Regions from separate parts of the Halomonas sp. MCCC 1A11062 genome, predicted to be linked through region 1. Evidence: predicted binding sites of a transcription regulator. Region 1 holds the regulator's gene; each other region holds the start of a gene.
The links. The regulator sigma-54, encoded in region 1, starts transcription at its own class of promoters, with help from an activator protein. The targets are predictions, from matches to a motif close to TGGCACNNNNNTTGCTNT.
Positions count from the first base shown of each region.

Region 2: the regulator sigma-54 is predicted to act here: its motif matches at 4,688-4,705, upstream of speB (agmatinase).
Region 3: the regulator sigma-54 is predicted to act here: its motif matches at 8,085-8,102, upstream of HOP58_RS15885 (nitrate reductase).

Region 1 covers NZ_JABFTW010000004.1:44,008-54,303, reverse strand. The annotation lists gene HOP58_RS05660 (KpsF/GutQ family sugar-phosphate isomerase) at 1-416, shown strand, start outside; gene HOP58_RS05655 (HAD hydrolase family protein) at 440-997, shown strand; gene lptC (LPS export ABC transporter periplasmic protein LptC) at 1,011-1,631, shown strand; gene lptA (lipopolysaccharide transport periplasmic protein LptA) at 1,709-2,155, shown strand; gene lptB (LPS export ABC transporter ATP-binding protein) at 2,163-2,888, shown strand; gene HOP58_RS05635 (RNA polymerase factor sigma-54) at 3,065-4,486, shown strand; gene raiA (ribosome-associated translation inhibitor RaiA) at 4,595-4,903, shown strand; gene ptsN (PTS IIA-like nitrogen regulatory protein PtsN) at 4,910-5,380, shown strand; gene rapZ (RNase adapter RapZ) at 5,427-6,347, shown strand; gene HOP58_RS05615 (HPr family phosphocarrier protein) at 6,350-6,619, shown strand; gene pmbA (metalloprotease PmbA) at 6,638-7,978, opposite strand; gene yjgA (ribosome biogenesis factor YjgA) at 8,127-8,645, shown strand; gene tldD (metalloprotease TldD) at 8,689-10,143, opposite strand; gene HOP58_RS05595 (AsmA-like C-terminal region-containing protein) at 10,140-10,296, opposite strand, start outside.
Region 2 covers NZ_JABFTW010000008.1:182,488-192,783, forward strand. The annotation lists gene HOP58_RS11200 (tripartite tricarboxylate transporter TctB family protein) at 1-364, opposite strand, end outside; gene HOP58_RS11205 (tripartite tricarboxylate transporter permease) at 361-1,887, opposite strand; gene HOP58_RS11210 (hypothetical protein) at 1,962-3,053, opposite strand; gene HOP58_RS11215 (sigma 54-interacting transcriptional regulator) at 3,145-4,566, opposite strand; gene speB (agmatinase) at 4,751-5,701, shown strand; gene HOP58_RS11225 (YjiH family protein) at 5,780-7,162, shown strand; gene HOP58_RS11230 (5-guanidino-2-oxopentanoate decarboxylase) at 7,186-8,805, shown strand; gene HOP58_RS11235 (aldehyde dehydrogenase family protein) at 8,833-10,278, shown strand.
Region 3 covers NZ_JABFTW010000015.1:86,993-97,288, forward strand. The annotation lists gene HOP58_RS15865 (HD domain-containing phosphohydrolase) at 1-538, shown strand, start outside; gene HOP58_RS15870 (EAL domain-containing protein) at 531-3,023, shown strand; gene HOP58_RS15875 (AI-2E family transporter) at 3,042-4,106, opposite strand; gene cobA (uroporphyrinogen-III C-methyltransferase) at 4,233-5,183, opposite strand; gene HOP58_RS15885 (nitrate reductase) at 5,143-7,932, opposite strand; gene HOP58_RS15890 (ANTAR domain-containing protein) at 8,399-9,031, shown strand; gene HOP58_RS15895 (CmpA/NrtA family ABC transporter substrate-binding protein) at 9,028-10,068, shown strand.

The DNA.
Region 1 (10,296 bases):
CCCACCCCGGCGGCAGCCTGGGCAAGCGCCTGCTGCTGCGGGTTGGCGATCTGATGCATCAGGGCGACCGGCTGCCCCGCGTGCCGCTGGGCAGCCCGCTGCGCGACGCCCTGCTCGAGATCACCCGCCAGGGACTCGGCTTCACCTGCGTCGTCGACGAGCAGAATCGTCTGATCGGTGTCTATACCGACGGCGATCTGCGCCGCACCCTCGATCAGCACCAGGATCTCAGCCGGCTGACGGTGGACGACGTCATGACCCGTCCCGGCAAGCGCATCAGCGCCGACCTACTGGCGGCCGAAGCGGTGCGCATGATGGAAGACAACCTGATCACGGCGCTGGCCGTGGTCGATGACGATGGTCACCCGATCGGTGCCCTGCACATGCACGACCTGCTGCGAAGCGGCGTGATCTGAATTCACTCTGACAAGGAGAGCCCATGGCGCTCGCCACCTCGACCCTCGACCCGCGTCTGCTCGACCGCTTGCGCAAGATCCGCCTGCTCGCCCTGGACGTGGATGGCGTGCTCACCGACGGTCGGCTTTATTTCCAGGCCGACGGCGTGGAGATCAAGGCGTTCCACACTCAGGACGGCCTGGGCATCAAGCTGCTGCGCCGCGCCGGGCTACAGGTCGCCTTCATCACTGGCAGGGAGTCACCCATGGTCAGCCATCGCGCCGCCGCACTGGGCGTCGATCATGTCTTTCAGGGCTGCGAAGACAAGCTCACCACTCTCCGCGAACTCTGCAATCGCAAAGGCATCGAGCTCGAGCAGGTCGCCTTCTGCGGCGATGACCTGCCCGACCTGGCGCCCATCCAGCGCGCAGGTGTCGGCATTACCGTGCCCGGCGCCCCGCCCTACATCCGCGCCCTAGCCGATCACGTGACCGAGCGCAGCGGCGGCCATGGCGCAGTGCGCGAGATCTGCGACCTGCTGCTCGAGGCGCAGGGACATCGCGACGCCCTGATCGACACCTACCTGCACGGCAAGCGCTGAGGTCGCCCCGCCGATGCTGCGTCGTCTGCCGCGCCCCTCGTTCCGTATCTGGCTGTTTCTGCTGCTGCTGGCTCTGGGCGGCCTGATCACCTGGCTGGACCCATGGCGGCCCCCACCCCCCGGCCCGGTACCCACCGACGAAGCCGGCGAGCCCGACTACTTCCTGGAGCAGGCCCGCCTGACACGCTTCGATTTCGAAGGCCGCGCTCATCAGCGGCTGGAGAGCCCGCGCCTGGTACACACCCCCCACGACGACGTGACACGTGCCGTCACGCCGCTGGCGCACCTGATCGACCGCGAAGGACGACAGTGGGTGGCGAACAGCCAGGAGGGGCGGCTCGGCCCGGGCGGCAACCCGCTGACCTTGACCGGCGACGCACGGCTCTTCGCCCCCGAGGAGCGCTGGCAACTCGATACCGAGGTGCTGCACTACGACGCCAATGTCGGACACGCCTGGAGCGATACGCCGGCGCTGCTGCAGCAACCGCCGCAGCACATGCGCGGCGAACGCTTCGACGTCTGGATCCATGACAACCGGGCACGATTGACCGACAATGTGCGCGGCTATCATCCCCCGGAAGGCGCTCAGCCGGGACAGGCCGACCCCGTCACCCTGGAGGAACTCACGCCATGAAGCGACGCAAGCTTCCAACGCCACGCATGCTGCTCACCCTGGCATTGATCGGCCTGGCATGGAGCCCTGCCGCGAGCATGGCCCAGCAGCGCGACGCCGACCAGCCCATCCATATCGAGGCCGACCGGCTCGATCTCGACGATGTCGCCGGCACGGCGGTCTACACCGGCGACGTGGACATTCGCCAGGGCACCATGCGTATCACCGGCGACCGCGTCGAGCTCCGGCGCAACGCGGCCGGAGAGTTGTCACGCGCCACGGCCCGCGGCGAGCGCGCCTACCTCGAACAGCAGCCCGACCCCGATCAGCCCGTGGTCCGCGGCTGGGGACGTACCGTCATCTATCACGCGGCCGAACGCCGCGTCGAACTGATCGACCGCGCCGAGCTGCACCAGGGTGGGGACACCTTCGATGGCGGCTATCTCGAGTACTTCCTCGACCGTCGCGTGGTTCAGGCCCGCGCCGAGAGCGAAGGCGTCGAAGGACGCCAACGCATTCGCATGACCCTGCAGCCGGAGCGCTGAGATGGCGATGAAGACCCTGCACGCCCGTCACCTGGCGAAAAGCTACAAGCGCCGGCGCGTGGTGCACGACATCAGTCTCTCCATCGAACAGGGCTGCGTGGTGGGGCTGCTCGGCCCCAACGGAGCCGGCAAGACCACCTCGTTCTACATGATCGTGGGGCTGGTCAAGGCCGATGCCGGCAACGTCTGCATCGACGATCTAGATCTTTCGAAGAGTGCCATGCACGAGCGCGCCAAGGCGGGCATCGGCTACCTGCCTCAGGAAGCTTCGATCTTCCGCAAGCTCTCGGTGGCCGACAACATCATGGCAATCCTGGAAACACGCAAGGACCTGGATCGTCAGGGGCGTCAGCAGCGCCTGGAGCAGCTGCTGGAGGACTTTCACGTCACGCACATCCGCGACAACCTGGGCATGAGCCTGTCCGGGGGTGAGCGGCGGCGAGTGGAAATCGCTCGGGCGCTGGCCACCGAGCCGGCCTTCATTCTGCTGGACGAGCCCTTTGCCGGGGTCGACCCGATCTCGGTGGGCGAGATCAAGGGCATCATCCGCCAGCTGAAGGCCCGCGACATCGGCGTGCTGATCACCGATCACAACGTTCGCGAGACGCTGGACATCTGCGATTCGGCCTATATCGTCGGCGACGGCCAGATCATCGCGGAAGGTGACGCCGAAGCCATCCTGGCCAACCGGCGCGTGCGCGAAGTCTATCTCGGCGAGGACTTCCGGCTATAGCGCTCTCGCGCCCATAACGCATTCTTCGCCGACAAGCAAGAATCTGATCTTAAATTAAAAGCTTCTAACAGGCATGAATATTGCCGATGGCATGCTTATTGCAGCCTCGAGCTCTTGCAAGTGATCCTCGGCCAGTCTAGGGTAGAGTCTTTCCGGCAAATGAGCCCATTATTCTCATGGCCATGAAAGCATCATTGCAACTGCGAGTCGGCACTCAGCTGACCATGACACCACAGCTACAGCAGGCCATCGCGCTGCTGCAGCTCTCCACCCTGGACTTGCGCCAGGAGATCCAGCAAGCTCTCGAGTCCAATCCCATGCTGGAGCTCGACGACGGCTTCGGCGAACAGGCCGTCAGCGAACCCCAGAGCGACGACTGGGCCAGCGAAATTCCCGGTGAGCTCTCCACCGACAGCGACTGGACGGATACCTATCCCGATCATGGCAGCGGCGCCGCCGGCGCCACCGGTGAAGGCCCCGACTTCGAACGCCAGGCCTCTGGGCAGACGCTGGCCGGCCACCTGATGTGGCAGTTGGCGATGATCGATGTGAACGAGCGTCAGCGCCAGATTGCCGAGAGCCTGATCGATGCCGTGGACGGCACCGGCTACCTGACCCAGCCGCTGGAAGAGATCCGCGACGGCCTGCGGCGCCAGGGCCTCGAGGGGTTGCCCACCCGCGAGGTCGAGCAGGTGCTGCTGCGCCTGCAGCAGTTCGAACCCACCGGTGTCTTCGCCCGGGATCTACGCGAATGCCTGATGCTGCAGCTCGCCACCCTGCCTGACGACACTCCCCTGCTGCCCCAGGCACGCCGCCTGGTGCGCCAGTTTCTCGAGGCCTTGGCCGCCGACGACCGCCGCCTGCTCAAGCGCCGCCTGAGCCTGGACGACGAGGCCCTCGACGACGCCATTGCCCTGGTACGCTCCCTGAACCCCCGCCCCGGCAGCGACTATGCCGAGGTCGGCAGCAACTACATCACCCCCGACCTGGTCGCCTATCACGACGAGTCCGGCTGGCGCGTAGAGCTCAATGCCGAAGCGCTGCCACGGCTGCGCATCCAGCCCGACTACGTCGCCCTGGTGCGGCGCGCCGACAAGAGCCAGGACAACCAGTTTCTCAAGGACCACCTTCAGGAAGCTCGCTGGCTGATGAAGAGCCTGGCCAGCCGTAACGACACCCTGCTGCGGGTGGGGCGCGAGATCATGGCCCGCCAGATCGACTTCCTGGAGCAGGGCGAGGAGGCGATGAAGCCCCTGGTGCTGGCCGACATCGCCCAGGCCGTGGAGATGCACGAGTCGACCATATCGCGGGTGACGACGCAGAAGTTCATCCACACGCCGCGCGGCGTATTCGAACTGAAGTATTTCTTCTCCAGCCATGTCGGCGGCAACGGCGAGGGGGACGCTCACTCCAGCACCGCGATTCGCGCCCGCATTCGCAAGCTGATCGCCGACGAGCCACCGCGCAAGCCGCTCTCGGACAGCCGCCTGGTGGAGCTGCTGGCCGACGACGGCATTCAGGTGGCGCGCCGCACCGTGGCCAAGTATCGTGAAGCGCTGGGGATACCCTCCTCGAGCGAACGCAAGCGCTTTCGTTGAAGTCGAAACGCAGCGTTGACAGCGGACAAGAGCGTCGTTCGGAGGGGTTTGCAAGGAGGCAAAAAGGGTTACAATCAAACCACCACTCGAAGGACGAAGGAGCTTGTCATGCAAGTCAACATCACCGGCCATCATGTTGAACTGACCGATTCCCTGCGTGACTACGTGAGCGAGAAGCTTAGCCGCGTCCAACGGCACTACGACAACATCACCAACGTCCAGGTCACCCTGTCCATCGAGAAGGAGCGCCAACAGGCCGCCTGCACGCTGCATGCCGCCGGTGCCGACCTGCATGCCGAAGCCTCCGACCCGGACATGTACGCCGCCATCGATGCGCTGACCGACAAGCTCGACCGCCAATTGGTCAAGCACAAGGAAAAGGCCCAGGCCCGCGCCCAGGGCGCCGGCATTCGCTGAGTTGCCATGACACTGGAAACCATACTGCCCCCTGAACGCGCGCTGTTCGACGTTCCCGGGGGCAGCAAGAAGAGGGTGCTGGAGTTTTTCAGCACCTTCATTGCGCAGAACACCCCGAGCCTCGATAGCCAGGAGGTCTTCGGCCGATTGATCGGCCGTGAGCGACTGGGCAGCACCGGCATCGGCAACGGCGTCGCCATTCCGCATGCGCGAAGCCCGCACTGCCACAGCCCAGTCGCCGCCTTCCTCAAGCTGGCCGAGCCCATCGATTTCGACGCCATCGACGGCGAACCGGTCGACTTGGTCTTCGTGCTGCTGGTACCCGAGGAGGCCGACGATACGCATCTGTCGCTGCTGAGCCAGGTAGCCGGCGTGATGAACGATGCCGAGACCCGTTCACGGCTGCGCAAGTGCGAAAGCCAGCGCGAACTTCACGAGCGTCTGATCGACGCCATCCGACGACAGTCTTCGGCCTGACCGCTACCCCTTGCCGCTCGGCCAGCCCCTGATCAGGAGAAACGTAATGCAGCTTGTGATCATCAGCGGCCGCTCAGGCTCCGGCAAGTCGATCGCACTGCAGGCGCTCGAAGACATCGGCTACTACGCCATCGACAACCTTCCGGCGATGCTGCTCGGCTCGCTGGTCGACGAACTGCGCGGCTCACCCACGGTACAGCAGTGCATCGCCGTGAGCATCGATGCACGCAATCTTCCTCACGCGCTGGAACGGTTCCCCAGGCTGCTGGAGGAGCTGCGCGCCAAGCAGGTCGACTGTCAGATCGTCTACCTAACCACCGATGCGCGGATCCTGATCGAGCGCTACTCCGCCACCCGGCGCCGGCACCCGCTGACCCGCGACAGGGACATGACCCTGAGCGAAGCCATCGAAACGGAAGACACGACACTGAGCGAGATTCGCAACCTCGCCGACCTGATCATCGATACGTCGCGGCTTTCGGTGCACGATCTGCGCGGGCGCATCACCGAGCAGGTGGCCAGCCATCGTGCCGACCAGCTGACCCTCACGGTGGAGTCGTTCGGTTTCAAGGGTGGCGTACCGCTCGACGCTGACATCGTGTTCGACGCCCGCTGTCTGCCCAATCCGTACTGGGACCCGCGCTTGCGTGCGGCGACCGGTCGCGAAGCGAGTATCGTGGAGTTCCTCGAACAGTATCCGCTGGTTCACCAGATGCACGAGGACATCGTCGCCTGGGTAGAACGCTGGCTGCCGGCCTATCGCGACAGCCATCGTAGCTACCTCACGGTGGCCATCGGCTGCACCGGCGGCCAGCATCGCTCGGTGTATCTGGCCGAACGTCTCGCCCGACACCTCGCCCAGCAGCAGCCCGACGTGCGTCTGCGCCACCGCGAACTCGGCATTCATATACCGGTCACTGCCACGCAGGAGACGACCGCAGCGCCATCCGAACGCAAGGAAACCTGAGCGTGCCCAGCCGCAAGCTGACCCTGACCAACAAACGCGGCCTCCATGCACGTGCTGCCACCAAGCTGGTTCAGTGCTGCCAGCCCTTCGATGCACGCGTGTTCGTCTGCCGGGGAGCCCAGCAGGCCGACGCCACCAACATCATGGCCCTGCTGATGCTTGGCGCTCCCTGCGGCACTGAACTCGATATCAGCGCCGAGGGAACGGATGCGGAAGCGGTACTCGAAGCCATCGAGGCTCTATTCGAGGCCCGCTTCGATGAGGATCTTTAGGAATGGCCTATAGGCGGCTCAGCCTCCGGCAACGGTCATCTCGTCGATCAGCCAGCTACCGGTGTGAATGCTGCCGCGGGTGTCGATGTCGCTGCCCACGGCCTGCAAGCCCTTGAACATCGCCTCGAGATTGCCGGCGATGGTGAACTCCTCGACCGGGTATTGGATCTCGCCGTTCTCGACCCAGAAGCCGGCCGCGCCGCGGGAGTAATCACCGGTCACGCCGTTCACCCCCTGCCCCATCAGCTCGGTCACCAGCACCCCACGTCCCATGCGGGCGAGCAGCTCCTCACGCGACGCCAACGGTGCCGCGATTCGCAGATTGCGGGCGCCTCCCGCATTGCCCGTGGTCTGCAGGCCCAGGCGCCGTGCGCTGTAGGCCGACAGCATGTAGCTGGCCAGACGCCCCTCTTCGATGAAAACGTTGTCGCGGGTCTGCACGCCGTCGTTGTCGAACGGGGAACTGGCCATGGCACCGCGCTCCATGGGCCGCTCGCCCAGCGTGAACCAGTCGGGAAACAGCCTGTCTCCCAACCGATCGCACAAAAACGACGCCTGACGATAGAGCGAACCGCCGGCGATGGAGCTCATCAAATGACCGACGAGACCGCTGGCGACGGTGGCATCGAACATCACCGGCAGGCGCCCGGTGGCGGGTCGACGCGCCCCCAGTCGCTGCAGGGTGCGCTCGGCCGCCTTCCTGCCCACTGCCCCGGCGTCCCGCAGCTCATGCGGATTGCGCGCACTGGTGTAGTCGTAGTCGCGCTGCATGCCGTTCGCGTCCTCGGCGATCAACATGCAGGAGAGCGAGTGACGGCTACCGCGCTGGCTGCCGAGAAAACCATGACTGTTGGCGTAGACCCTTACTCCTTCGCCACTGGAGAGCGAGGCGCCCTCCGATTGGCGTATGCCCGCCTCGGCGCAACCCGCTGCTTCGCAGGCCAGCGCCAGCTCGATAGCCTGTTCGGTGGTGAGCGGCCAGGGGTGGTGCACGTCCAGGTCGGGCAGCTCGGTAGCCATCAGCTCGGCGTCGGCCAGCCCTGCCGCGGGGTCCTCACCGGTGTAGAGGGCAATGGCCATGGCCTTCTCCACGACCTCGCGGATCGACGCCTCGCCGGCATCGGTGGAGGAAGCGCTGCCCTTGTGGCCACGCAGGTAGACGGTAACGGCGATACCCTGGTCGCGGGAAAGTTCGACGGATTCCACCTCGCCTTCGCGCACGCTGATGCCGATACCCTGGTCGACGCTGGCCCCCACCTCGCAGGCATCGGCTCCCAGGTGTCGCGCCAGCGCCAGCGCCTGCTCGGCACGCGACTCCAGCAGCGCCTGCTGGGCGGCGGCATCGAAAGCCTTGCTCATGTTCATCTCCCTCATCCACCGGCAGCGCCGGTATCCGTTCGTGTCTGTTCCCGCCGCGGCGCGACGGGCTGATATACTGCGGTCATTCGACCCTATTCATCACCCGATGGCCAGCCCGAGGCCGGCCCTCTCATCACTTGGATACGGCATGACCCAGGACATTCCCACTCTCTCCGGCGAAAGCTCCGACGAACGGCCCAGCAAGTCCCAGCTCAAGCGCGAAATGCATGCGCTGCAGGCCTTGGGCGAACAGATCATCGCCATGACGCCGACCGAGCGCGCCCGCTTCCCGCTGTCCGAGGACATGCTTGCCGCCGTCGAGGAAACCTCCCGCATCCGCTCTCACGAAGGACGCCGGCGCCACATGCAGTACGTCGGCAAGCTGATGCGGCGCGAAGACCTCGAGGCGATCCAGGCGGTGTTCGACCAGATCGAACAGGAGCAACGTCATCGCGACCTGGCCTTCCATCGCCTCGAGAAGTGGCGCGACCGCCTCATCGAGGAGGGCGACGATGCCGTCGAGGCTTTCATCGAGGAGCATCCCGACGTCGACCGTCAGGCCCTGCGCCAACTGATCCGCAACGCCAAGAGCGAGCGTGAGCGGGGCAAGCCCCCGGCCAATGCGCGCAAGCTGTTCCGACTCATCCGCGAGACAGCGGGGCTTTAAACCACTCGCCGCTCGGGACTGGTCAGGCGGCAGGCACGTTCTTTCATGAAGCGGTGCCGCCGACGGTGAGCTCATCAAGCTTCAAGGTGGGCTGACCCACGCCCACCGGCACGCCCTGCCCCTCCTTGCCGCATACCCCGATGCCGGTGTCGAGTTCCAGATCGTGTCCGATCATCGATACCCGCCCCATCGCCTCCGGCCCGTTGCCGATCAGGGTCGCCCCCTTGACCGGCGCGGTGATTTTGCCGTCCTCGATCAGGTAGGCCTCGCTCGCCGAGAACACGAACTTGCCCGAGGTGATGTCCACCTGGCCACCGCCGAAGCTGACCGCGTAGATACCGCGGCGGACGCTGGCGATGATCTCCGCCGGGTCGTCCTGACCGGCCAGCATGTAGGTGTTGGTCATACGCGGCATCGGCATGTGCGCGAACGACTCGCGACGGGCGTTGCCGGTGGGCTGCATGCCCATCAGTCGGGCGTTGAGCTTGTCCTGCATGTAGCCGGTGAGGATGCCGTCTTCGATCAGCGGGGTGTACTGACCCGGCGTGCCTTCGTCGTCCACGCTCATGGAACCGCGGCGGTCGGCCAGGGTGGCATCGTCCACCACCGTGACCCCGGGGGCTGCCACACGCTGACCCAAGCGCCCGGCGAACGCCGAGCTGCCCTTGCGGTTGAAGTCACCCTCGAGGCCATGGCCTACCGCTTCGTGCAACAGGATGCCGGGCCAGCCGGGTGCGAGCACCACCGGCATCTGTCCGGCGGGGGCGTCCACCGCCTCCAGATTCACCAAGGCCTGGCGTACCGCCTCCTTGGCAAAGCGTTCGGCGGCGCTATCGTCACGCAGACGGGACATGGCGTAGCGCCCACCGCCACCGGCGCTGCCGCGCTCGCGTCGGCCGTTCTTGACGGCGATGACGCTGACGTTGAAGCGCACCAGCGGGCGCACGTCCGCCGCCAGGGTGCCGTCGCTGGCACGTACCAGCACGACCTCGTGAACGCCGGTCAAGGAAGCGCTGACCTGGGTAATGGCAGGGTCGGCGGCGCGCGCCACACGGTCGGCCTGCTTGAGCAGCGCGATCTTGTCCTCGGCGGAGAGGCCCGCCAGCGGATCGACCGTGGCATAGCGCAGCTCTGCGCCGGTCGCGATGCGCGGCGCGAGCGACAGGCTGGCACCGCTGCGCACGATGCCGGACGCCGTGCGGCCAGTTTCCGCCAAGGCATCGGCGGTAATCTGGTTGGAATAGGCGAAGCCGGTCTTCTCGCCGGCCATGGCGCGCACGCCCACGCCGCCGTCGATGTTGTAGCTCGCTTCCTTGACTTCACCATCCTCGAGCACCCAGCTTTCGTGCCAGCTGCGCTGAAAGTAGAGGTCGGCATAGTCGACGCCCGGCGTCAGCACATGGCCAAGGCCTGCGTCGAGCGCCTCGACGTCCAGTCCGCCGGGGTGCAACAGGATCTCCGCGGCGGTATCGAGCAGAGCGGATGAGGATGTCGTCATTCTGCGGTTTCCAAGGTGATGTCGGGCGAGGTCCAGGGACCACGCACGCGATAGTGAATTCGGGTGACTCGGTCGATGGCGCTGCCGAAGAGTCGGTCGGCGATGAAGAGCGCACCACCCACCACCGGCGCGCCGGCGATCACCGCCGCAAGC
Region 2 (10,296 bases), on a different contig from region 1:
GCTTGAGCAAGGCCAGCACGAACAGCCCGGCTGCCGGCAAAGCACCGATGCCAAGAAACAGCACCACGAAGGCGAGCATCCAGGCGAAGAACAGCAGCCCCTTGGCGAAGAACAGCGGGCTGTCGTCCTCGTCGCCCAGGTCGGTGTAATCGCTGGCCTCCCGCGCCCCCCGCCGCAGCCACTGTCGCCCCAGCTCCAGCAGCGCCAGCAGGATGCCCAGCGCGGCCACCACGGTGGGAAACAGCCTCGCTCCGAGCGAGAACGACTGGCTGATCGTCAGCACGGCCACCAACCCCACCAGCACGAAAAGCACGAATGGCGTCTGCAGATGGCGGGTGAAGATGCCGATCAAGCGGGCTTTCATGGGCGGCTCTCCTTGTCGATCTCGGGTCTCTCGGCCGCCTGTATCGCCTCGACCCGCTGGCTGGTGTTGCGCTTGAGCCTGACGCTGGCCACTATCAGCGCCACCGCCAGCGCGCCGATCGTCAGCACGCCGGGACGCGTCAGCCATTCCCAGTCGTAGAGGTTGTAGGACATCCACAGATAGCGCTCGGCCAGGCCGCTGAGAATGAAGCCGATCAGCAGCGGCGGACGCGGCATGCCGCTGCGCTTCATCAACCAGCCCAGCAGCCCGAAGCCGAGCAGGAAAGCCAGATCGGCCCAGTGCCGGGTCTCCTGCCAGGCGCCGACGATCACGATGACGATGATGACCGGGGCGATGTAGTGGAACGGCACGAAGGTCAGCCGTGCGATGGGCCGTGACAGCAACAGGCAGATGAAGGTACCGAAGACGTTGGCCAGCGCCAGCGACCAGATGATGACGAACACCAGGTCGAGATCGCGGGTCAGCATCTGCGGGCCGGGCTGAACGCCGAAGATCATCAGCGCCCCCAGCAGCATCGCCATGGCCGAAGAGCCCGGTACGCCGAACAGCAGGGTCGGCATCAGCACACCGCCTTCCTTGGCGTTGTTGGCACTCTCGGGGGCGATCACGCCGCGCACGTCGCCCTTGCCGAAACGACTGCGATCCTTGCTGGTCTGGGCCACGATGCCGTAGTTGACCCAATCGATGATCGATGACCCCATGCCGGGAATGGCACCGATAACCACGCCGATCACGCTATGACGAATCACCAGCCACTTGTGCCTCAGCGTGTCGCGTACCCCATCCATCCAGCCGTGGCCGAGGCCGCGAGCCCGCTCGGCAATGGCACCGCCACGGGCCAGCAGGTCAACGATCTCCGGCAGCGCGAACAGCCCCAGCGCCACGATGACCAGCGACAGCCCGTCGTAGAGGTAGAGAAAGTCCCCCGCGAAGCGATATTCCGCCGCCACCGGCGCGCCGCCGACGGTGCCGATGGCCAGCCCCGCGACTGCCGCCAGCATGCCCTTGAGCGGTCGATTGCCCGACAGCACACCTATGATGGAGAGCCCCAGCAGGGTCAGCATGAACAGCTCGGGTGAGCCGAAGGCGAGAATCAGCGGGCGCGCGAAGGGCACCACGGCGGAGAGCGCCAGCGCCCCGATCAGGCCGCCGATCAGCGACGCCGTGAAGGCCGCCCCCAGCGCCCTGGCGGCCTCGCCTCGGCGGGCCATCGGATAGCCGTCCATGATGGTGGCCTGAGAGCCGGAAGAGCCGGGAATGCCCATCAGCACCGAGGGAAACGTATCGGCGCTGGGCACCGCCGCCGCAATACCGATGAGCAGGGCCACCCCGGCGTAGGCATCCATGCCGAACAGGAACGGCAGTACCAGCGCCATCCCCATCAGCCCACCCAGTCCGGGCAGAATTCCCACGGCAATACCGATCGCCACCCCGGAAAAGAGCATCAACAGGCGAAAGGGGTCGAGCAGAATCCAGAACGCATTGACGAACGCATCCAGCATGAGCACCTCATGTCAAAGCCCGTGCACGCGACGAGCCGCCCGAAACCCCGGGCGGCTCGTCGCATGCAGGCATCTCAGTTGAACTCGGTGCCGAAGCGCTCGTTCAGCATGTCGCGCAGGTAGTCGAGAACTTCCGGTGAGGCGGCATCCATCGAAGCCTTGATCTGCCCCAGGTCGTCACCCCACATGATCTCGTAGCCCTCGAGGATGTTGGCACTGGCCTCCTGGAACTCCGGGTCGTTGACCATGGCCTCGACCCCCGCCTGCAGGGCCGCCATCGCCTCGTCGGGGATATCGCCATGTACCCAGACGGTACCGCGGGTGTTCTGCACCAGCGGCACGGTGACCTTGAAGGCCTCCCAGATGGTGCCGGAAGGCATCTCGCCGTGGATTTGCTCGTAGAGCTCAGGGGCGGTGATCATGTCCGGTACGGCAGGGTCGCGCTGCGGATTGCCCTCGCCATCGATGAAGCCGATGGCGTAGAGCGGCATGGCCATCCCCTCGTCCACCAGCGGCTGTACGCTGTTGAGATAGGCCGGCGTGCTCTGAGTGTTGATCATCAGTTCGCCACGCTCGAAGGCAATGCGCGTATCGCCGCGGCCGCCGTAGCCGGGTACCGCGCGGTAATTCAGCTCGAACATCTCCAGCGCTACCAGCGACTCGAGCAGACCCACGGGATCGGTGATGCCCTTGGTCAGCCGGCCTTGCGCCTCGAGCAGGTCGGCCGGGTCGTCGATGCCTGCCTGGGTGGAGATGGCCGTCACGTGCCCCATGGGCGCGGCCACCACCGGCTCCAGCGCGTCGAGGTCGAGCCTGAGCCCCTGCAAGCCGAGGAAGGCGCGCAGGTTCAGGTGGCCCGAGGCGGTCATCAGAGTGAGACCGTCATGGTCGACCCGCTCGGCGAATTCGTTACTGCCCAGCAGACCGCCGGCACCGGTGACGTTCTCGGATACGATGGTGGGGCTGCCGGGGATATGACGGCCCAGATGCTGACTGATCAGCCGGCCGAAGGTATCCGTCCCGCCACCCGGCGAGAAAGGAATGATCATGCGAATGGTCTGACCGGCGTAGTAGTCGTCGGCGTGGGCGGCAGGAAGCATGACGCTGGCGCCAAGGACCAGGCCGGTCGCGATGGCGGCGATCTTGTTATAGGTTGTGCGGGGCATGGGTAGCTCCAAGGTCGAAACGGAACGGAAGGCGTTACTCACCCAAACCACTATAGACAGTGTTCCCCGTCACGACCTCGTGACATCGAGCTCAATCGGCCCGGCGCTCGATCCTGAGCCCATGCCGCTTGAGCTTGCGCACCACGCTGGGCTGGCTGATCCCCAGCCGCTCGGCGATGGCATAGGTGCTGGAGAGCGACCGACACAGCGACTGAAGCACTTCGCGTTCGACCCGGGCCAGGTAAGCGGAGAGTCCTTCGTTCTCGGTCAGCTCGGCCGGCTGCGTCGTCTCTGCGTGTGAAGACGTCGGCGTCACGGATGAAACGTAGCCCCGTGTCGGCGAATGGATCGAATCGTCCGGGCTCGACAGCCAGGCGCGCTCAAGCCAGTTTTCCAGCTCTCTGACGTTGCCCGGCCAGTCGCCCCCCATCAGCTCCGGCCACACGCTGCCGTGCAGCAGCTTACGCTGGCCATAGCGCTGATTGAGGCGTTCGAGACATGCCTCGGCCAGCGCCGGGATGTCTTCGCGGCGCTCACGCAGCGGCGGGATGGTGACCGGAATGACGTTGACGCGATAGTAGAGGTCGAGGCGAAAGCCACCGCTTTCCACGCGCCTGGCCAGATCCTGATTGGTCGCCACCACCAGACGAAAATCGACCCGCCGCGGCCGGGTATCGCCCAGGCGCAGCACGCTGCCGTCCTGGATCACCTTGAGCAGCTTGGTCTGCATGGGCAGCGGCAGCTCGCCGATTTCGTCGAGGAACAGGGTACCGCCCTCGGCCTGCTCCAACAGTCCCGCCTTGCCCTGGCGCGCCGCCCCGCTGAAGGCGCCGGGCTGATAGCCGAACATCTCCGACTCGAACAGGTTCTCGGGAATCGCCCCGCAGTTGACCTCGATGAACGGCCCCTGCCGCCGCCGGCTCCAGCGATGCAGCTGCTTGGCAAAGGCGCTCTTGCCGACCCCCGATTCGCCGAGCAGCAGCACCGTGGCATCCGAAGGCGCCACGCGCTTGAGCAGCAGCGCCAGCTCCCGCATCACGTCGCTGCGCACCTCCAGGCTGCCCATCGCCTCGTCCAGTTGGCCATCCTCGTGACCAGCACCGACCCCACTGCGCTTGAGGTGTTCGCTGAAACGCTTCTGCAGTAGCGCATATTCGTCCTGCAGCAGCTGCAGATCGGTCAGGTCCCGGGAGCGGCTGACGATGCGCTCGAGCCTGCCATCGACATGCACCGGGTGCGCCTCGGCGATCACTCGCCGGCCGGTTCCCGTCACCTGCATCAGCTGTACCGGCCTGCCGGTGCGGATCACCTCCAGGCTGATGGAGGGCCGGAGTACGCCCTGCGCCTCCAGCTGCTGCACCGTGCTGCCGACCAGTTGCTCCCGCGGCAGGCCGTAAACCGCCGCCGCGCCAGGGCTGACGTCGAGTACCCGCCCGTCGCCGTCGACGATGAAGAAGTGGTCGTTGGCCGTCTCGACGATGGTACTCACCACCGCGCGGTCGATGTCGCTCATCAGGATACCCAGCCGATGCATGAATGAATCAAGGATGCATTATTGCATCACCGCAGCGCCACTGACGATTCGAATTTGCATCACATGCCCTGACAGGCCCCGTGACAGCGCGAGCTCCGGCTGGCACGAAACCTGCTAGACCTGATGAGTGAGGGATGACACTTCCAACCATCAGGAGCCCAGCATGGCCGATTTCAACCAGCCGCTTGGCGGCAACGAGATGCCCCGCTTCGGCGGCCCCGCCACCATGATGCGCCTGCCCACCCAGCCCAGTGCCGCAGGGCTGGACGTCGCCTTCATCGGCGTACCGCTGGACATCGCCACCTCGAATCGCCCCGGCACGCGTTTGGGGCCGCGCCAGATCCGCGACGAGTCGCGCATGCTGCGTCCCTACAACATGGCCACCCGTGCCGCGCCCTTCGACAGCCTGCAGGTGGCCGACATCGGCGACGTGCCGATCAACACCTTTCACCTGCCCAAGACCGTGGACATCATCAGCGCCTTCTATGACGAGGTGCTCTCCCACGGCTGCATCCCGCTGACCCTGGGCGGCGATCATCTCATCACCCTGCCGATCCTGCGCGCCATCGCCAAGAAGCACGGCCCGGTGGGGCTGATCCACATCGACGCCCACGCCGACGTCAACGAGCACATGTTCGGCGAGCCCATCGCCCACGGCACGCCGTTTCGCCGCGCCCAGGAAGAGGGCCTGCTGGCCCACGGCAAGGTGGTGCAGATCGGCCTGCGCGGCACCGGCTACGCCGCCGAGGACTTCGACTGGTGTCGCCAGCAGGGCTTCCGCGTGGTCACCGCCGAAGAGTGCTGGTACCGCTCGCTGGCGCCGCTGATGGAAGAGGTTCGCAGGCAGATGGGCGATACCCCGGTCTACGTCACTTTCGACATCGACGGCCTCGACCCTTCGGTCGCCCCCGGCACCGGCACCGTCGAGATGGGCGGCCTGACCTCGGCCCAGGGGCTGGAGATCGTGCGCGGCGCGACCGGACTCAACATCATCGGTGGCGATCTGGTCGAGGTCTCACCGCCCTACGACCCCAGCGGCAACACGGCGCTGATGGGCGCCACCCTGCTCTACGAAATGCTGTGCGTACTGCCCGGCGTGAAGCGTCGCGACTGATACGAGAGCGTCGCGACCACCCCCTACCACCCCCTACAACGACAACCCCCCCACAACGACAAACATAGGGATACCCGTATGTCCTCTACCGACACGACACACCGAACCCGCACCGAGGAAACCCCTTTCGAGCGCAACAATCTGCTCAAATTCCTGATTCCCTCAGCGCTTGGGGTCGGTCTGTTTCTGATCCCCTTCCAGATCGGCGACACCATCAACATCGGCATGGGCTTCATGGCGGACGGCCTCAAGGCGCTGCTCGACGGCGCCCTGCCGGCCATTGCCGTCATCGTGCTGGTGCTCTCCGTGCTGGCCACCACTTGGATCAAGCTCACCCATCCAAGCTGGGCCGAGAAAGGTGTGATGCGCGATATGTTCCATGTCGGCCCGGTGTGGTTCGGCATGCGCATCCTGGGGGCGGCCTTCGCCCTGATGACGTTCTTCCAGTTCGGGCCGGAGTTCGTCACTGCCTCGTTCACCGGCGGCGTGATGCTCAACGACCTGGCGCCGGTGCTGCTGACCTTCTTCTTCTTCGCCGCCCTGCTGCTGCCGTTCCTGGTCGAATTCGGTTTCATGGAGTTCATCGGCAGCCTGGTGCGCAAGCCGTTCCGGGTGATCTTCAACCTGCCCGGCCGCAGTGCCATCGATGCCACCGCCTCGTGGATGGGCTCCGGCACCGTGGGCGTGCTGATCACCACCCAGCAGTACGAGAAGGGTTTCTACAACCGCCGTGAAGCCTCGGTGATCGCCACCAACTTCTCCATCGTCTCGATCGCCTTCAGCCTGCTGATCACCAGCTTCGTCGACCTCAACCACATGTTCATCCAGTTCTACTTCACCGTGGTGGTGGCCGGCCTGATCGCGGCGGTGATCGTCCCGCGCCTGCCGCCGCTGTCGCGCAAGCCCGATACCTACTACGAGCCGGTGGGCTGCCAACTGGCCGAGAAGCGCACCGAGGAGATGGGTCTGCTGCGCTACAGCCTGACCCAGGCGGTGCGCCGCGCCGAGCGCGCTCCGGGCCCCAGGGAACTCGCCCGCAACGCACTGTTCAACGTCGCCGACATCTTCCTCGCCCTGCTGCCGCTGGTATTCGCCATCGGCACCGTGGCACTGATACTGGCCGAATTCACCCCGCTGTTCACCTGGCTCTCCTACCCCATGGTGCCGGTGCTCGAACTGCTGCGCATTCCCGAGGCCCAGGCGGCGGCACCGGCCACCCTGGTGGGCTTCGCCGACATGTTCCTGCCGGCGGTGCTGGCAACCAACATCGAGAGCGAACTGACCCGCTTCGTGATCGCCTGCCTGTCGCTGACGCAGCTCATCTACATGTCGGAGATCGGCGCCCTGCTGTTGAAGTCGAAGATACCGCTCAAGCTGTGGGAGCTGGTCGCCATCTTCCTGCTGCGCACGGCCATCACGCTGCCGATCATCGCCTTCATGGCCCACACCTTCTTCTTCTGAGGTTCGCGATGACCCGACAAACGATGACCTGTGCCCAACTGCTGCTGACGCTGCTACGCGAACGCTACGCTGTCGATACCGTGTTCGGCATCCCCGGTGTGCATACCGTGGCGCTCTACCGCGGCCTCGAGGGCAGCGGCATGCGTCATGTCACGCCGCGTCACGAGCAGGGTGCCGGCTTCATGGCCGACGGCTATGCCCGCGCCACCGGCAGGCCCGGCGTATGCCTGATCATCACCGGCCCCGGCATGACCAACATCGCCACCGCCATGGGCCAGGCCCTGGCCGACTCCATTCCGATGCTGGTGATCTCCAGCGTCAGCCGCCGCGACACCCTGGGCCGCGGCCAGGGCAGGCTGCACGAGCTGCCGAGCCAACAGCAGCTGATGGCGGGGGTGTCGCGCTTCAGCCATACCCTGCTCGACCCGAGCGCCCTGCCGGAGGTGTTGGCCCGGGCCTTCGCCGTGTTCGAGGGCCAGCGGCCTGGGCCGGTGCATCTCGAGATTCCCATCGATCTGTTCGATGCTCCAGTGGCATTGGCGGAACTGCCGCCACCGGCGCGCCTGTTCCGCCCGGCACCGGACCCCGAAGGGCTGGTCCTGGCCGCCGACTGGCTGCGCGCAGCGAAACGCCCGCTGGTGCTGCTGGGCGGCGGCTGTGTCGATGACCCCGCTGCTGCCAGAGCCCTGGTCGAGCGCCTCGATGCGCCCACGGCGACCACCATCAACGCCAAGGGCGTGCTGGGTCGCGCCCACCCTCTCGACCTGGGCGCCAATGCGGCGCTGCCCGCCGTGCGCGAGCTGGCCCGTGAAGCCGACGTGATTCTCGCCGTCGGTACCGAGCTGGGCGAGACCGACTACGACGTGGTGTTCGACGACGGCTTCGAACTGCGCGGTCGGCTGATCCGCATCGACCTCGATGCCCAGCAACTGGTGCGCAACCAGCAGGTCTCGCTGGGCCTGGTGGCCGATGCCGGGCGCACGCTGGCGCTGCTGGCGGAGCACTTCCCTGAGCCGCTGTCACGCGGCGGCACCCAGCGCACTGCGGACGCCCTGGCCGCGCTCGATCTGAACAACGATCCGGCCTTCGCTCCCTTCGTGCCGCTCTACGCCACGCTGCAGGAGGTTCTGCCCCAGGCACTCCTGGTCGGCGACTCCACCGCACCGGTCTATGCCGGCAATCACCTGGTCTCGCAACCCGCGCCACGGCGCTTCTTCAACGCCTCCACTGGCTACGGCACCCTGGGCTACGGCCTGCCGGCCGCGCTGGGTGCCCAGCTTGGGCAGCCGACGCTTCCCGTGGTGGCCCTGGTCGGCGACGGCGGCGTGATGTTCACCCTCAGCGAACTTGCTACCGCCGTGGAAGAGTGCCTACCGGTCGTGATCGTACTGTGGCACAACCAGGGCTACGAGGAGATCCGTCGCTACATGGACGCCCAGGGCGTCACGCGTTGCGGCGTCGACATCCAGGCGCCGGATTTTCAGGTGGTCGCCGCCGGCTTCGGCTGCCAGGCGGTGCGGGTGGGCGATCCGGCCGGCCTGGCCCAGGCACTCGCTTCGCGACCGCTCGACGCGCCCCTGCTTGTCGAAGTGAATGCCGACGCCTGGCAGCAGGCTGCGACCTCGACTGACGATCTCCACTGACGATCTCCACTGACAGAGAGAAGCGCCATGCAACAGCTGGATCAACAGTTCATCGACAACCGCTGGACGCCCTCCCGTGGCGAGCGCTGCCTGCCGGTGATGGATCCCTATCGCGAGGTGGTCATCGCCGAAGTCAGCGCCGGCCATCCGGACGATGTAGACGATGCCGTGGCCGCGGCGCAGCGTGCCCTGCCGGCCTGGCGCGCGCTCAGCGGTGCCGAGCGAGCCGACTATCTGGAACGCTTCGCCGATGCCCTGGCTCGCCGTCGCGACGAGCTGGTACGACTCTCCTCGTCCAACAACGGCAAGGTGCTAGCCGAGGCCGGCATCGACCTCGACGACGCCATCGCCTGCTATCGCTACTACGCCGGTCAGGCACGGGAGCTCGACCAACGCCAGGGCCGGCTGGTGGAGCTCGAAATGGCAGGCGTCGAGGCGCGCTGTTACCACGATCCGGTAGGCGTGGTGGGGCTGATCACGCCGTGGAACTTTCCTCTGGTGACCAGCGCCTGGAAGCTCGCTCCGGCGCTTGCCGCGGGCTGTACCGCGGTGCTCAAGCCGTCCGAGGTGACCCCGCTGCCCGAACGTGCGCTGGCGGAGATCGCCCTGGAGATCGGGCTACCGACCGGCGTGCTCAATCTGCTGTTTGGGGATGGCGTCGGGATCGGCGCACCGCTGGCCGCTCACCCAGGCATCGACAAGGTTTCCTTCACCGGCAGCAATCGGGTCGGCGAAGCGGTGATGCACGCCGCCGCCGAACGCACCGCCGACGTCTCACTGGAGCTAGGTGGCAAATCGCCGATCCTGGTGATGGAGGACGCCGATCCCGAGCAGGCCGCCGACTGGGTCATGGCCGGCATCTACTTCAATGCCGGCCAGATCTGCTCGGCCACCTCGCGCCTGCTGGTTCACGAAGCCATCGCCGAACCGCTCTATGCCGCGCTTGCCTCACGTATCGACGCACTGACGCTGGGCGATCCCCAGACCGAGGGCACCGACATGGGGCCGCTGACCAGCGCCCGCCAGCGCGAGAACGTGCTGGCCTATCTCGCCGTCGCCGAACGGGAGGGGCTCCGGGCAGTACGCGACGCCAGCCACCGGCAGCTACCCGCCAAAGGATATTTCGTCGCCCCGACGCTGCTGCGTGACGTACCGACCACGAGCCGCCTGTGGCAGGAGGAGATCTTCGGCCCGGTGCTATGCGCCCGCAGCGTGGCCAGCGAAGCGGAGGCAATCGAACTGGCCAATGCCAGCGACTTCGGTCTGGCGGCAACCGTGGTGTGCGCCGACCGGCAGCGGGCCGTGCGCATCGGCAGGCAACTTCAGGCTGGCAGTGTATGGCTCAACGGTGAACAGCTGGTACTGCCCGAAACCGGCTGGGGCGGCTTCAAGCGCAGCGGCATCGGCCGCGAGCTGGGACCCTGGGGGCTTTCAGCCTATCTGGCGGTGAAGCATCTCGTTGGTCCGATATGAAGCGCATGAGCGATCTTT
Region 3 (10,296 bases), on a different contig from region 1:
TCGCCTCTATCCGACCACAGGGGAAAACCTGCTGATATCCCTGGAGCACATGGAGGGGGCGGCACGGCTGATTCGCCATCACCGAGAGCACTGGAACGGCAATGGCTTTCCCGACCGACTGCAGGGCGAGGCCATTCCCTATGGTTCACGCCTGCTGGGGCTCGCCGTCGACTTCATCGAGCTGCAGCGCGGCATGATCCTGCCGCAGCAGGTGACTCGCCCACGTGCGCTGGAACTGCTGCGCAAGTTCAGCGGGCGCCTCTACGACCCCAGCCTGTGCCGGGCTTTCATTGCCCTGTGCCAGGACAAGGCGCCCGACCTCGAAAGCCATGGCCGCCCAGTGACGGCACTGGAAACCCGCCAGCTTCAGCCCAGGATGGTACTCGCTCAGGACATTCGTTCCACCAGCGGCATGCTGCTGCTGCATGAGGGCAAGGAGCTCACGGCCCACCTGATCGAGAAGCTGATGTTGCTCGAAGAAGCCGAGAATCAGCGCTACACGATCCTGGTGTATCGCGAGGACAAGGACGATGAGTAACGCTCTCGAGCTTCAGCTTGCAAGCTGCCAGGAGCAGTGCAAGCGCCTCGAGGCGCGCCTGAATCGCCTACTGGAAAGCATCACCGATGGCTTCATCAAGGTGGACAAGGAGTGGTGCATCACCAACGTCAATCCGGCGGCTGAGCGCATCATCGGAAGCCCTCGGGAAGCGTTGGTCGGCCAGCTGCTGTGGGACGCCTTTCCCGATGTCAAGGGCACCCGCTTCGAAACGGAGTATCGTCGCGCCTTCGACGAGTCGGTACCGGCCAGCTTCGAGGCCTATTATGCCAAGCTCGATCTGTGGGTGAAGGTGAGCGTCCACCCCAACGAAGAGGGGCTGGCGATCTATTTCCAGGACATCGGCCAGCGCAAGAAAGCCGATGTAAAGCTGCGCATCCTCGAGCGAGGCATCGAATCCAGCGTCAACGGCGTGGTCATTGCCGATGCCCGCGCGCCCGACCTGCCCATCGTCTACGTCAATGCCGCGTTCGAACGCATCACCGGCTACAGCCGCGACGAGGTCATGGGGCGTAACTGCCGCTTTCTGCAGGGCGACCAGCCCGACCCTGCCCTGGGTCAGCGCATTCGTCGCGAGCTCGACGCACAGCGCGATTTCCACATGACCCTGTGCAACTATCGTAAGGATGGCTCGCCCTTCTGGAACGATCTACACATTTCTCCGGTGAGGGACGATACGCAGCAGATCAGCCACTACATCGGCATCCTCAACGACATCTCGGCGGAGCGGGAGTACGAATCGCGGCTGGCCTATCATGCCGACCACGACGTTCTCACCGGCCTGGCCAATCGCCACTATCTGGAGCGGCGCCTGCGCCAGAGCTGCACGCCCTCGCCGGGGCAGCCGCAGCGTATCGCCCTGCTCTACCTCGACCTGGACGATTTTCAGTCGATCAACGACAGCCTGGGTCACGAGCAGGGCGATCGCATCCTGATCGAAGTTGCCGCCAGACTGGTGCAGCAGGTGCGCCGCAGCGATACCGTGGCGCGCATTGGCGGCGATGCCTTCATCGTGATGCTGCCCGAACCGGACGACATCATCGCCATCGTCGAACGCCTGCTCACAGCCGTCGCCCGCCCCTATCTCATCGACCAGCGCGAGCTGCATCTCACCGCCAGCATCGGCATCGCCCTGCACGATGGCAGCGGTGCACCCGACCAGCTCATTCAGCAGGCCGATCTGGCGATGTACCAGGCCAAGCGCCGCGGCCGCAACACCTACTACTGGTTCTCGCGCGAGCTCGATGACAGAGTCAGCCATCGCGTTGCCTTGCGCAGCGCCCTGCAGCGCGCCATCGACGAGGGTCAGTTCGAGCTGCACTATCAGCCGCAGTTCCACGGTGCCAGCAGCCGCGTGGTCGGCTACGAGGCGCTGATTCGCTGGCACCATCCCGAGCGTGGTTTCATCCCGCCGGGAGAATTCATCGGCCTGGCCGAGGAAACCGGCCAGATCGTCGCCATCAACGACTGGGTCGTGCGCACCGCCTGCCAGGACAATCGCCGCCTCATGGACATGGGGTTGGGGCAGCTCCCGATGGCGGTCAACCTTTCGCCGACGCAGTTCCATCGCAGCGGGTTCGTCGAGGCCGTGCTGGCCATGCTGGAAGAGACCGGCCTGCCGGCCGCCCTGCTGGAGCTGGAGCTCACCGAGAACATCCTGATGGACAGCACCGACAAGGCCATCGAGACCCTGTCCGCCCTGCGCCAGCATGGTATCGGCGTGGTCATCGACGACTTCGGTACCGGCTTTTCCAGCCTGAGCTATCTCAAGCATCTGCCCATCGACAAGATCAAGATCGACCGCTCCTTCATCAAGGATGTGATCAGCGACCATCGCGATGCCGCCATCGTCCAGGGCATCATCGCCATGGCCAACCGCCTGCAGCTCAAGGTCATCGCCGAGGGGGTCGAGACGCAGGCTCACCATGCCTATCTCAGCAGGCTCTGGTGCGATCTCTTCCAAGGCTTCTACTTCGCTCGCCCCATGCCCTTCGACGATCTGGTCGCGTTCATGAGAGAACATAACGCGAGGGCTCACGAGACCGACCTTGCCCAGCCCGACGCCTCGACCCCGACGATCCTGCTGGTCGACGATGAGATCAACGTCCTGCGCGCCCTGACCCGCACACTGCGCCGCGAGGGCTACCGCATCCTGACCGCTAGCAGCGCCCAGCAGGCCTTCGAGCTGCTGGCCACCGAGGAGGTTGCCCTGGTCATCAGCGACCAGCGCATGCCCGAGATGAACGGCACGGAGTTTCTCAAGCGCATCAAGGCACTCTACCCGCGAACGCTGCAGATCCTGCTCTCCGGCTATACCGACCTGAAAACGGTCACCGAAGCCATCAACGAGGGCGCCGTGTACAAGTTCCTGACCAAGCCCTGGGACGATGACGAACTGCGCCTCATCGTGCACCAGACCGTACGCGAGGCCGTCTCACTGCACGACGATACCGGTCGAGGGGGATAGGCGTGAGCCGGCCGCCCTCTAGCGCCCGCCGAGAACCTCGATGTCGTCCCCCAGCACGTCGTTGATGTAGAGCGCCTGCAGCGTGACCACGGCAACCACCGCAAGGGGCGTCGAGAGAATCACGCCGGCCACACCGGCCACGGCCGCCCCGGCCAGCTGCACGATGACGGTATAGGCGGGTGGCAGTCGCACCAGCCCCTTGGCGGCCAGCGGCATCACCAGGTTCGACTCCAGGGTCTCGACCACGAAATAGAGAATCAGGGCATACAGCGCCAGTTGGGGCGATTCGAGAAAGGCGATCAGGATCGTCGGGATGGCACCGATGATCGGCCCCAGGTAGGGAATGAAGGTGAACAGCCCCGCCACCAGGCCCAGGGCGCCAGCCATGGGCACGCCGAGCAGGACCAGCCCCAACGCCACGGAAACGCCCACGAACACCATCGAGACGAGCCGGCTCAGCAGCCACAGGCGCAGTGCCCTGCCCTGCATGCACAGCACCTGGGCCAGCCGGTCGCGTTTTGCGGGCGGGCACAGCAGCAACACGTTGCCGATGTACTTGGCCGGGCTGAGCACCAAATAGAAGCCGATCAGCAAGATCAGGAAGAAGCTGGCAATGGCGCCGAAGGTGGTGGCAAAGAAATTGGTGAAATAGTCGATGACGGGCTCGCCGATCAGTTGCGCCGGCTCCTCCACTTCCGCCATCGCCGTTTCGATGCCGGGCAGCTCACGGAAGTTGTTCAGGAACTGCTGGAACGCCTGGGGCAGTTCAGCCACCAGTTGCGGCAGCTGCTCGCCGATACGTGGGCCGATCAGAGCTCCCAAGCCCACCATGCTCAGGCAGATCATGAGCAGCGCCAGCAACAGCGCCCAGGGTCGACTCAAGGGCAGATAGCGCTGACACAGCCGCACCGCACCGTCGATGGACACGGCAACCAGAATGCTGGCAAAGACCAGCAGCATCACATCGATGAGTTGACTGGCGAAGAACAGCAGCACCGCCACCAGGCTGGCAAGCCCGATGACGATCAGCGTGCGTCGGGTGAAACGTGAGAGCGCACTCTCGTTCCGCTCGATTTCCTGCATGGCAGCTCCTTGCCGTAAGAGAGGGCATCCAGCCCGACTGCGTCGAGGTCGAGAATCAGCCTAGTCCCCTTCAGCGAGCTGCGCCTAATAAGCAGAAGCTGCGAGCGTGTTCTTGAGTGACGAGCGTTACGGTGTCGGCGGCGCTGCCAGAGCCTTGTCTCCGGCGGCGGGGGTCGTCTCGGTCATGCGCACCACGCTGCCGACCACGATCAGGCAGGGCGAAGGCAGCGGCGAGGCGGCCAGTTTGGCGGGCATGTCGGCCAGGGTGCCCACCAGCGAGGCCTGTTCGGGCAGGCTGGCGTTGGCCACCAGCATGATCGGCCAGTCGTCGGGCAGCCCGTTGCGCCGCAGCCCGGCGCAAATAGCCTCGACCTTGGTCAGCCCCATGTAGAAGATCAGCGTCTCGTCCTGGCGCGCCAGGGTGGCCCAGTCGGGCTCGCCGTCCTTGCGGCACAGCTGGGCGGTGATGAAGCGCAGCTGCTGGGCGTGGGCGCGGTCGGTGAGCGGAATGCCCATGCCGGCCGCCGCCGCCGAGGCGGCGGTGATGCCCGGCACGATCTCGGCCTGAATGCCGCCCTCCGCCAGCGCAGCGAGCTCCTCGCCCATGCGACCGAACACGCCGGGATCGCCGCCCTTCAGTCGCACCACCGATTTACCTTCCTGTGCCAGCTTCACCAGCAGCGCGCCGATCTCGGCCTGGGGCACACTGTGGTGGCCGCGCTCCTTGCCCACGTAGTAGCGCTCGTGGCCGGCGGGAATCAACGCCAGCACGTCGTCGCCCACCAGGCGGTCGTAGACCACCGCATCGGCTTGCTGCAGCAGGCGCGCGGCCTTCAGCGTTAGCAGCTCGACGTCACCGCTGCCCGCCCCCACCAGGTAGACGCAGCCGGCACGACACTCACCGTCCAAGGTCACGGTGGGCGCCGGCGTGGAGCGCGACCCGCCGAACGGCGAGCGCACGATATGGCCGAGGCCGTGCAGGCGCGACAGTGCCGCCTGACCCAGCGTTTTCGGCAGCAGCGCCTTGAGCCAGGCCTCAGGCGACAGCAGGGTCTTCAATTGGCTCAGCGAGCGCATGGGCCTTCTCCTCTTCGATCAGCGATTTCAGCTCGGGAATGCAGCTTCCGCACTGGGTGCCACAGGCTAGCCGGGCGCCCAGCGCCTCGACGCTGTCGTCGCCTTCACGGATGGCTCCTAGGATAGCGCGTTGACCCACCTGATGGCAGCTACACACCACCGGCCCCTGGTTGGCGGCGCCATCGTCGCAGCCGGCCAGCAGGCGGCGGCGGTGCTCGGCGGCCATGCTCTCGCCACTTGCTGCTTCGCCGAAACGCTCGGCGAGCCAGGCCAGGTTGGGCAGCTCCTTGGGCGGCCCCGACATGAACCACCAGCGCAGGCGCCCGGCGTCATCGACCCCCGCGGCACGCAGGCGCCCGCTAGCCGGGTCGGTGCACCACAAGGTGGGCGGCACCGGCAGGGTCGCCTCGAGCCAGCTCAGCCACTCCGGCGAGGCGGTTTCCATTTCGCCGCGGGCGCTTTCAATCCTGCCGTTGGCGCTAGCTGGTTCTCCGCCGGCCAGCTGCCAGCGCTGAGCGGCGCCCAGCGGAATCCGCGCCCAGTACTGGCTGCGGTCGCACCAGCGCGATTCGGCCACACCCAGGTCGTCCGCCACCAGCAGGGTGGCCTCCCACTCCACCGGCAGCGGCGCCAGCGCCACCGCCCCGTGCTTGGATTCCGGCTGGCCGGAAACCGGGTCGACATGGTTATCGATCAGCGCTCCGGAAAAGGCCGAGCCGCTGAAGTAACCGTTCCAGTGCATCGGCACGAACACCTCGCCGCGGCGCTGCCCGCGCGACACCCGCACGCGGCCGACATAGCGACCGCCGACGCCCTGCAGGCAGGCCAGACCCTGCTCTTCCACCCCCAGCGCAGCGGCATCTTCCGGGGCGATCTCGATGAACGGCTCGGCACGGTGGTTCATCAGCCGCGGCGAGCGGGCGGTACGGGTCATGGTGTGCCACTGGTCGCGAATGCGCCCAGTATTGAGCCGCAGCGGGCGCGCCGCGTCCAGCTCTTGGGCGGGCGCACGCGAACGCACCGCTACCATCCGCGCCAGCCCATCGGGCGTGGCGAAGCGGCCGTCGGTGAAGAGCCGCGCGGTGCCGCGGGGGGCAGCGACATTGACCGGCCACTGGATCGGCTCTAAAGCATCGTAGGCGGCGCGGTCGAGCCCGGCCAGACCGGAGATGTCGAACAGCCGGCGCCGCTCACCCGGCCCCTCGCCGTTCTCGAAGCCGGAGAGCCGGGCGTGCTCGTCGAAGATCTCGCTGGGGTGGGTGTAGCCGAAGGCCTCGCCGAAGCCCAGCCGCTTGGCCACCTCGCACAGCGCCCACCAGTCGTGCCGGGCCTCGCCCGGCGGTGGCAGGATGCCGCGCTGGCGCGAGATGCGCCGCTCGGAGTTGGTCACCGTGCCGTCCTTCTCCGACCAGCTCGAAGCCGGCAGCACGATATCGGCATAGGCCAGCAGGTCGGCATTGGCCATGCAGTCGGAAACGATTACCAGCGGGCATTTCGCCAGCGCCGCGCGTACCCGGTCGGTACGCGGCAGGCTCACCGCCGGGTTGGTGGCCATGATCCACAGCGCCTGCACTTCGCCGCGCTCGATCGCTTCGAACAGCGCCACCGCCTTGTGGCCTGGTCCTTCGGGCAGGCACGGCACCAGCCCCGCGGTGGTCCAGAAACGTGTCACACGGTCCCGCGCCCCGGGGGTGTCGTAATCCATGTGGGCGGCCAATTGGTTGGCCAGCCCGCCCACCTCGCGCCCGCCCATGGCGTTGGGCTGGCCGGTGATCGAGAACGGCCCCGCCCCCGGCAGGCCGATCTTGCCGCCGGCCAGGTGGCAGTTGATGATGGCGTTGCCCTTGTCGGTACCGCTGCTCGACTGGTTCACCCCCTGGGAGAACATCGTGACCACGTGCAGGTGGCTGGCAAACCAGTAGAAGAAAGTCTCCAGACGCTCCGCATCCAGGTCGCAGTCGGCGGCGATGGCTTCCACGCCGGCATCCTGCTCTTGCGCCGCGGCCAGCGCCTCCTCGAAGCCCTGGGTATGCGCCTCCAGATACACCCGGTCGAGCTTGTTGCGCGCAGCCATCCACGCCAGCAGCCCGGTGAACAGGCGGGCGTCGCTGCCCGGCTTGAGCCCCAGGTAGAGGTCGGCGAGCTCGCAGGTGTCGGTCACCCGCGGGTCGATCACCACCACCCGCAGCAGCGGGTTGCGCTGCTTGGCCACCTTCAGCCGCTGATAGAGCACCGGATGGTTCCAGGCCAGGTTGGAGCCCACCAGCACCACCAGCTCGGCCTCTTCGAGGTCCTCGTAGCAGCACGGCACCGCGTCGGCGCCGAAGGCGCGCTTGTGGGCCGCCACCGCCGAGGCCATGCACAGGCGCGAATTGGTATCCAGGTGAGGCGTGCCGAGAAAGCCCTTGAACAGCTTGTTGGCAACGTAATAGTCCTCGGTGAGCAACTGCCCGGATAGGTAGGCAGCAAGTGCTTCGGGACCGTGGGCATCGCGCACCGCCCCCAGGCGGCTGGCCACCGCATCCAGTGCGGTGGCCCAATCGCTCTCCACACCGTCGACGATGGGCCGGGTCAGGCGACCGCCATGACCCAGCGTCTCGTGCAGGGCCGAGCCCTTCACGCACAGGCGGCCAAAGTTGGCGGGATGCTGCGGGTCGCCCTGCACGTCGACGATCTCATTCTTCTCGACGCTGGCCACCACGCCACAGCCAACGCCGCAGTAGGGGCAGGTGGTTCGGGCTTCGCGCATGTCGATCTCCTCTGGAGCACTCTTGAAACGACGATCTCGAAACGACGACGCCCGCCAACGCTTCCCCGGGATATTACTGAGGGAAGGTTGGCGGGCGTCGTTGCCGCTCGGGCGCTGACGGTGCGCCCATGTCGATATTCACTGATGTGTATCAAGCAGAAAGCGTGCCATGGCGAGAATAACCATCCCCTTTCAGGCAGATGTCATGCTTTGCCTTCCCGCCCAGCGTCGTGCTTCATGCTGCTTCGCACCATGACCCGGCGCCCCGGCCCGGCCATGCACCAGGCTGGTGCCGAGTGGCCAATTCCGCTGCTGCTGTGCGGCCTTTCACTCACCAGGAGAGTGGCGCCTGGCGGGCGCATGGGCGTGAAAATGCGCAACTGGAATATCTTTTGCATGTTTCTTGCCAGGTACTCGGTAGCGAAACCAGAGCCAGACCCGATAACGCCAGACACGAGCGACGCCTATGCCCTCACCCCTGAACATCCTGCTGGTCGACGACGAGGTAGTTCGCGCCGCCATGGTCGAGGAGGCGCTGATGGCCGAGGGTCACCGGGTCATCTGCCGACTGACCAGCCCCGCCAGCCTCAACGAGATGGTCGCGCGTCACCAGCCCGACGTGGTGATCATCGACATGGAGAGCCCCGACCGCGACACCCTGGAGAGCATGGCCCTGCTCAACCGCGAGAACCCACGACCGGTGGTGTTCTTCGCCGACCAGCACGACTCCGACATGCTGCAGGCCGCGCTCAAGGCCGGGGTCAGCGCCTACGTGGTCGACGGCCTGGTGCCCGAGCGGGTCAAAGCCATCGTTGAGGTGGCCATTGCCCGCTTCGACTCCTTTCACAGCATGCGTCAGGAGCTCGACAAGGCACGCAACCAACTGGCCGAACGCAAGCGCATCGAACGCGCCAAGGGCCTGCTGATGAAGCATCAATCCTGCGACGAGGAGCAGGCCTACCGCATGCTGCGCAAGCTGGCCATGGACCGTGGCCAGCGCATCGCCGAGGTCGCCGACAGCGTCATTGACGTTCTCGAACGCCTGAACCTGACATCGCCCCAGGGGCGAACCGCCGACAAACGGGGTCCCCGCTCATGAGCCACCCGCACCATCACGCCACCTCGCCGGAACTGGAACGCCTCACCCTCGGCTTCGTGCCGCTGCTCGATGCCGCCCTGCTGATCGTCGCCCGTGAGTGCGGCTGCTTCGCCGATCAGGGGCTCGACGTCTCCCTCTCGCGGGAGAACGCCTGGGCCACTCTGCGCGACAAGGTCGCCGCCGGCCTGCTCGACGGCGCCCAGATGCTCGCCCCCATGCCGCTGGCCATGAGCATGGGGCTGGGCCGGGCGCCCTGCGACACCCTGGCCCCGCTGCTGCTCAGCCGTAACGGCAACACCGTGACGCTTTCCACGGCCCTGAGCGAGGCCAGCGGCGCGACGCTAGGCGACGACCCGGCTGCCAGCGCACTGGCACTGGGCAACTGGCTGCGCGGCCCCGGCAGCGACAAGCGCCCCCGCCTGGCCATGGTCTATCCCTACTCCTGCCAGCACTATCAGCTACGCGAATGGCTGACCCTCGGCGACATCGATCCCGAACGCCACGTGGAACTGGTGGCCCTGCCACCGCCGCGCATGGTGGAAGCGTTGCGCAGCGGAGAGATCGACGGCTTCTGTGCCGGCGAGCCCTGGGGCACCCTGGCCCGGCACTGCGGCGCCGGACGGCTGGTGACCACCGGCGACCAGCTATGGCCCGACCACCCAGAGAAAGTGCTAGGCGTGACCCGCTCCTGGGCCGAGCGCAACCCGGCCACCCTGGGAGCCCTGCTGCGCGCCCTGGTAGCGGCCAGCGAATGGCTGGCCGCCTCACCGGAAAACCGCCGCCAGGCGCTGGCATGGCTCGCCCTGCCGCCCTACCTGGACCATTCGGTACGGCATCTGGAGTCGCTCGAACTCGGCGTTGCCCCCATTCGGCAGCGCCTCTACGGTGCCGGCATGCTGCGCCCCACCCCGCAGGATGCACTGCACTTCGCCGAGCCCATCGCCAGGCAGCTGGAAGCTCAAGGAGGACGCTTTTCGCCCGGCGAACTCGCCGCGTGCTACAGCCCTGTGCATTTCGATGCCGCAACGCACCATTGATGTGCACGGCCGGTATGGGCCAATGCCGATACCGGCCCTCCCGCCCTACCCCAGCCCAATGAAATAGAAGAAAAAATCGTCCGCTAGGCACATCCTGGCCAGCTTCTTGAAACCGATGATCAACCGGCGATCAATGAAGGTCGCCACACACAGCTAGCGACAACGACGTCTCTGCGCACCCGGTTCGATCATCGCATCGACAGGGGCCGCGCCGAGGCGTCGTTGCGT